DNA from 3 places in the Paenibacillus sp. JMULE4 genome. Region 1 is predicted to be linked to each of the others. Evidence: riboswitches for the same ligand, from Rfam matches in the RefSeq annotation. Region 1 holds a riboswitch; each other region holds the start of a gene.

Region 1 (2,267 bases):
CAGTTCTGACTGCATGTACTTCAGTCTCGCCTTCCAGTCCTTGTAAGACTTCAGCCATAATTCTACTTTCTCATAGGGGACGGGGTGCTGGGTCAGCGTCATCACAACTCCCTCCTTGCTGTGCATGCTGCCTGAAATTGTTCCGCCAGCCTGCCTGTTAATCGTCATGATTATAGGTTGTTCACGCTCCGTTTTCATTATCATCGTCCCTTCTCTAGTAAAGTGGAGGAAGCAGTAAGGATGCCATTTTTCGCAACTTAAGTCAATTTTTGATTCTCACCTCCTACAAACTTGGTAATAAAATTCCTCTGTAGATACCTGCATTTGTCCACATTTTACCAATAATACATTCGAAAGAGGAGGGTGATTTTTCCCTCATACCAACAGATCATTGGTTGTCAAACCATCGCGAAACGGCTCGAATCGGAAACGAATCGCTAACAGGTGATGCGATCTAGTTGATCGTACAAGCCCCTACGTTTCGCTTTTTCCGCTGCTTCGCGAATGGAAGATACGTCGAATTTGCGAATGATATTGCGAACATGCGTCTTCATTGTGTTAGACGTGATTCCGAGCAATTCTCTAACTACCGGTTGTGTATAGCCCCAACCGATCAACTGCAAGATTTCTTTTTCAGTAGGAGTCAGCATTCGATGCAATTCCCTTCGCTTAACAAGTCCAATTTCATTACGGATGATGGATGCAACATCGGCGTGAAGGGAGGATTGCCCTTGATACGCTTCCCTGACGGCACTTGCGACATCCACATAATTGATCTTGGTAATATAATTGATCGCTCCGGCCAGCATTGCATCCACAATGATCTCGGGCTGGTAGAGTGAAGTCAAGATAATGATTGGCAGTGATTTGATCTTCAACACTTCGGCAATTGTATCCAATCCATCCTGTTGCGACGAATGTAACACCGGGTCATGAATCATTACGTCTAAATCCAATTGCATACTGGCTCGAATAGCCGATTCTTTGTTTGTTGCAATATGAGATATACTCATATCCGGCTCAGCATCGATCAACGCCGTCAACCGTTGTTGCCATACGGGGTCGCTGTCCACCAGCAATACTTGTATCCTGCTTTCTTGCCAGCGCATGACTTCTTCAACTTTTGCAGCATAGCGTACACGCTCCTCCATATATCATCACCTCGTATTCATTCTAGAATCACGACAAAAAGACACGTACCCTCAAACGGCCGTGTCTAGTTTTTCGTAGATGTGAGATTTGTGAGGGTAACCCGGCGATCATTGCAATAGTGCAGAAGACCCGTGGCTTTGCGTCCCAGCCTTTCGATCTGGTTTGCCATTTTTCCTATTATTTCTTCCAAATCATAGCCTTATAATACCATAATTTTTATTTTTCTGGCACCGCCCTAAGTCCCACGTGTTTAAATGTGTTGATATTTGTCGATTCTATATCATTTCATATCGAATGATACAGGATAAACTATAGAAGCGTCACAAATTGTAAGTTCGCGAAAAATTTCTTGATCACACAATAGGTCTAATCAACTACTCGTGGCTCTCACTCTGCATTATTTTTCCGTTGGCACCTCCCATGATTTACATTAGAGTCCAATATGTCAAGGTATCGCTTATGCCCAGCACTATAAATAACACACCCGCAAGTTTTTGTATCCACAACCCCCACCTTTTGGCACGCTTAACAATGACTCGATCTAACCCGAAACCTACAGCAAACCCGGCAATTAGTAAAAACGGCATTGCGGTACCGATTGCAAAAACAGATGGCAACACTACGCCATATGTTGATTGCAATGCCAAAGGCATAAGCGAACCGAAGAACAAAACAAACATTGTTGGACAAAATCCTAGCGAAAATGCAATCCCCATTAGAAAGGCTCCGCTCCTTCCTCCGGTTCGATCGGCCAATTTTTCAAAAAATCCTGCCACTCGAGCCCCAAGTTGAAAAGGAAGCCGAATCCAGCCAAGCAAAAACAATCCGATTAAAATCAATAACGGCCCAAGCAGCTTTCTTGCAAAAGAATATAAAGGGATCATGTCAGTGGATATCTTTTGACCGAAAAACCAAAACAAAGCACCGAAAATACTGAATACAATCATCTTCCCTAATAAATACATGAACGTTTCGGGCCACGACAACCTTGCTTGCGCTTGACGCTGCCCAAAGTAAGTAATAGCCGCAACGTTCGCTGACATTTGACAAGGAGCAACCGAACCAACAAAACCGAGAAACAGCGCCGCAAGAAAGGCGATATCAGTGTTCGCCGC
Region 2 (2,267 bases), on a different contig from region 1:
AACAGGAATGAAAGTATCCAGTCTTTGCTTCGGCACAATGTCCTTCGGAGGTGCAGCCGACGAGGCGGCCTCTATGGCCATGTTCCGAAGATGCCGGGAGGTAGGCATAAATTTCTTTGATTGCGCCGATGTGTATAATAAAGGGCTTGCAGAAGAAATATTGGGCAAGTGCATTGCCGGAATCCGCAATGATGTCATTCTTACCAGCAAAGTTCACGGGAAGACCGGAGAGGGCATCAATGACCGGGGCTTATCACGCAGGCACATCATGCTTGCGGTAGAGGAAAGCTTGAAGCGGCTCGGAACGGACCGGATCGAATTGTATTTCGTTCACGCTTTCGATTCGGAAGCGGATATGGAAGAGATTTTGCGGGCTATGGACGATCTTCAGCGGCAGGGAAAAATACTGCATCCGGCAGTCAGCAACTGGGCGGCTTGGCAGATCGCGAAGGCGCTTGGGATTTCAGCCAGGGAAAGCCTTGCCCGGTTTGAATGCATTCAACCGATGTACAACCTGGTGAAACGTCAGGCGGAGGTCGAAATTTTACCGATGGCTCAATCCGAGCGGATGGGCGTCATCTCCTACAGCCCTTTGGGAGGCGGACTGTTGACAGGGAAATACGGTGTCGGCCGAAAGCCTGAACTGGGGCGGCTCGTTGAGCAGGCGAATTACAAGCTTCGTTATGCCGATGCAGGCTATTACGAGACGGCGGACCGCTTCACCCGGTACGCGGATGAGCATGGCGTTCATCCGGTTTCATTAGCGGTGGCATGGGTCATGTCTCATCCCGGGATCACGGCCCCGATCATTGGCGCCCGCAATGTTGAACAGTTGGAGCCCTCGCTTGGAGCGCTGAACATAGACATGACTCCGGAGTGGAGAAAGGAGATTTCCGCACTATCTCCTGAACCCCCATTAGCGACAGACCGATCCGAGGAAGCTGCCCATTCAAGATGAAACCGGATGCTGAAGAGGGACGGGCACGTCAGAGGCGGCATAAGCAGTGAACATCCGGGATTCTCATATTGATCATGGCGCTCTATAGCTTACTGATAAAAATTGACAAAATTGTGGCAATGCCTGGAACGAACAGGTATAATTATAGATAAGAATAGAAGAGACGTTTAACCTTATTCAGGCCGAGAGTTCGCTCTTGTATTTTCACCATAGGATGCTATAATACATTTGATTATCGGTTCACTCGACTAAGGCAACCCTGGTGAAAGTCAAGGACGCAATGCTAAAGGGACTAATGTGCAAACTACGTCAGCCAGTTGCCGAAGGACCGGAGGAAATCGTCTGATACGGGCCTCCTTTACGGCAAACGGGAGGTCTTTTTTAGTGACCCGGCATCTCATCTCAAGTTTTTTCGAGTGTTACAAATCAGCTTGACTGATCACTTGCCATTATAGGACCGTGCTGCCACTTATCCTTGCGTACATACATCATACAAGTGGGGGTAATCCGGCGTGAAAAAAATTATTATCGTAGACGATTCTTTATTTATGCGTATGATTCTCAAAAATTCCCTGATCGAATTTGGGTATGAAATCGTGGCGGAGGCAAGCAACGGGCTGGAGGCCCTGACGCTTTATTCCGAGCTTAAACCGGATCTGGTTACGCTGGACATAACCATGCCGGAGATGGACGGCCTTACGGCGCTGAAGGAAATCAAGACGATGGACCCGGATGCCAAAGTCATCATGGTGTCGGCGATGGGGCAGCAGGCGCTTTTGATTCGTGCGGTTTCTATGGGGGCCATCGATTTTATCGTCAAGCCCTTCAGCAAAGACCGTGTAAGGGAGGCATTATTGAAGGCTTTTGCCGGATGAACCGGCCGGTTTTTCAAATAGGCGTTGGGTATGGGATGGAAAGTTTACGGTCCGCCTTTGAAATCGTGAAAGATGAGGGGTGGGGCTAGCGCACCCATGAACCGTCCGATGATCTTGCGGACGTTTTTCTTTTTTTGAGTTTATGGCGGGTTCTTTGTTACAATGTACATACGATGCTTGTCCTAAAGGAACCCGATTCCCATACCAAGGAGGAGTAACCATTATGGAAATTCGCTATCATGGGCATTCTTGCGTGCAACTCAGTCACGAAGGACACTCTCTGATCATTGATCCGTTTATTTCCGGCAATCCTTTGGCAGCTACCAATCCGGAGGATATCAAAGTGGAGCACATCCTGCTTACCCACGCACATCCGGACCATATTCTGGATACCGTGCCGATCGCAAAAAACAATGATGCCACCGTCGTTGCCA
Region 3 (2,267 bases), on a different contig from region 1:
CCTCCAATCTTGTATGCTTCGGCTCTTCCTGCCCTTCTTTAATTTTAATTCATTACCCTCCCCTCATTTTCCTTCCGTCCTATCAAAAAACAATAATTTGTAACATTTTCAGCCGTCAAAAGCCAAAATAAGCCACCGGCGGTGACCTACTCATCTCATCGTCATACGATTCCCGAATGATATATAGCTCTCGTATGATAGGCGATCGAATGTACGGAGTCTCTTTGAATATGTTCCAATATCATATCCTGGATGGTGAGAAACACCTGAACATAATGACCGTCAAATTGCGAATAACTCTGGTTCAGCAGTTCTTCGCGAGCGTGCTGTATGGACATCCCTTTTTTATAGGGGCGATCCGATATCATACAGTCGAAAGCATCCAATATCGAACAAATGCGGGCATATACAGGAATGTCGTTTCCCTTCAAGCCGCTGGGATAGCCTGTACCGTCCCAACGCTCATGATGATAATGAATGGTATCGATGACATCCTGATCGGTAATTCCTTCCATGATGGCCATCTGAACTCCGAAAAAAGCATGACACTTCATATATTTCCACTCTTCCTGTGTGAGCGAGGATTTCTTTTTCAAAATGGAGTCATGGATATGTACCTTGCCAATATCGTGTAAACAGCATCCTGCAATCAATTTTTGGGTTTGCAATTCATCAAAGTTCAGATAGGCCGCCATCAGCTTGGCCATTTTTCCAACCCTTATACTATGCTCATAGGTCACTATATCTTTGACCAGCAATTGTGTTAGTCCGTTTACCGCCTGTTCACCGTTCACTGACATCACCCTTTCCGTAAAATACCTCTCATTGTCCTTATTTCATTCATGTCAATCGCTTGATATACTCTTGGTATCTGATCACCGCACAATCCAATTCCTTGCTTAATGCTTTAACTTCCGGATCGGATAAACAAAGCTTGATGTTGAATATGCCATGCATTTTGAATCGAATTCTCTCAATTTCTTCCGATAAATGTTTCAATCGCTTTTCATTAAAAACACCGTACATGGCCTCTCACCATCCTCACAGGCTACAACATCCTCTTTTTAACGAAGCCATCTTTTTCGATTACAAAAAAAAATAAAACCCTCCGAATGAAGGGTTTTCTTCCTCATTCCGGCGGCTGGCTGGCATGGTGTGTTTCCACACGTTAGCCCCTTTAGCTTTGCGACACCACTTTTCAATGGCTGTGCCTTGATCGGACTATCATTGGTTGTACATTGTTTACAATTTGGTGCAAAAGAAATATGTATATCGTCAAAACTATCGACATGGATAGTGTTAATTTATGGTGTTTCGACATCTTTTCTTTTATTCTAACACATTTTCCACAATTTGACTATCATTTTTACGAGTCTTTAGTACTATATTTTAGAATATCATCTAGGTCTTTTTACATTAAAAAAACACCAGTACGAAACTAAATTCGCAGCTGGTGTGTTTTACATGCCGATTTCCAGTCCCCTGCCGGTTCGGAAGTTTTATATTTCGCGGCTTGTTGTCAACCCCCTAAAGCGTCCTTGAAGAGCCCCATTTCATTACCCGGGTGCAAACCCGTCCGATCAAATGCTGATCATGACTGATCACAAGCATTCCCATACCGCGCTTTTCGGCCGCCTCTAGCACCGCATGCCAGATTTGGGCCTGGGTTATGGCATCGAGCATCGTGGTAATCTCGTCGGCAATCAAAAAACGGGTGTTAGGACCAAGGGCCCTGGCGATACAGAATCGTTGGAGCTCGCCGCCGGACAACTCGCCGGGCCGCCGGTTTAGCCATTCCTCCTCAATGCCTAAAGAGGCAAGAAGCTGTTCATCGGGGTCCCAGCTCTCCTTCAGTACGGACCGCATGAGCCATCGCGGGTTGACCGCTTTTTCCGGATGCTGAAATATCAGCTGAACCGGAAGAAAGCCTTTGGAAGGCAGAGGAGCGCCATTCAACAGAACGCTTCCCTCCTTGGGCTTCTCATAGCCGGCCAGCATGCGGGCTAAAGTGGACTTGCCGCAGCCGCTTGGCCCGACCAGCCCTACCACTTCACCGGGCTTGATCATGATGTCTATCCCCCTGAATATCCAAGAGGCCCTTTCGTAATGAAAACCCAGATTTCGCCCTTCAAGAAGCATGGATGCACCTCACCGATCCGCCGCGCAGCCATCGCATCTCGGGCAGAGAGTTCATGCATTCGTTCGTAGCCATCGGACAGCGCGGAGCAAACCTGCAGCCTTCAGGGAGCGCATCCGGATGCGGCTGA

What was found. A riboswitch is a leader RNA that binds a small molecule or an ion and turns the genes downstream of it on or off. The one in region 1 is predicted to bind cyclic di-GMP.
Region 2: it holds a riboswitch for cyclic di-GMP, as region 1 does, so the genes downstream of both, EXW96_RS07835 (response regulator) here and EXW96_RS16210 (response regulator) in region 1, are expected to answer to the same signal.
Region 3: it holds a riboswitch for cyclic di-GMP, as region 1 does, so the genes downstream of both, EXW96_RS28435 (aspartyl-phosphate phosphatase Spo0E family protein) here and EXW96_RS16210 (response regulator) in region 1, are expected to answer to the same signal.

What each region holds. Positions count from the first base shown of each region.
Region 1 is NZ_SGWF01000015.1:19,359-21,625, forward strand. Features, by position in the region: gene EXW96_RS16205 (hypothetical protein) at 1-198, opposite strand, end outside; gene EXW96_RS16210 (response regulator) at 438-1,151, opposite strand; cyclic di-GMP riboswitch class I at 1,244-1,329, opposite strand; gene EXW96_RS16215 (urease accessory protein UreH domain-containing protein) at 1,578-2,267, opposite strand, start outside.
Region 2 is NZ_SGWF01000011.1:542,735-545,001, forward strand. Features, by position in the region: gene EXW96_RS07830 (aldo/keto reductase) at 1-958, shown strand, start outside; cyclic di-GMP riboswitch class I at 1,201-1,283, shown strand; gene EXW96_RS07835 (response regulator) at 1,471-1,833, shown strand; gene EXW96_RS07840 (metal-dependent hydrolase) at 2,057-2,267, shown strand, end outside.
Region 3 is NZ_SGWF01000010.1:56,222-58,488, reverse strand. Features, by position in the region: gene EXW96_RS02525 (HD-GYP domain-containing protein) at 162-794, opposite strand; gene EXW96_RS28435 (aspartyl-phosphate phosphatase Spo0E family protein) at 841-1,026, opposite strand; cyclic di-GMP riboswitch class I at 1,134-1,222, opposite strand; gene EXW96_RS02515 (ABC transporter ATP-binding protein) at 1,528-2,139, opposite strand; gene EXW96_RS02510 (ABC transporter ATP-binding protein) at 2,129-2,267, opposite strand, start outside.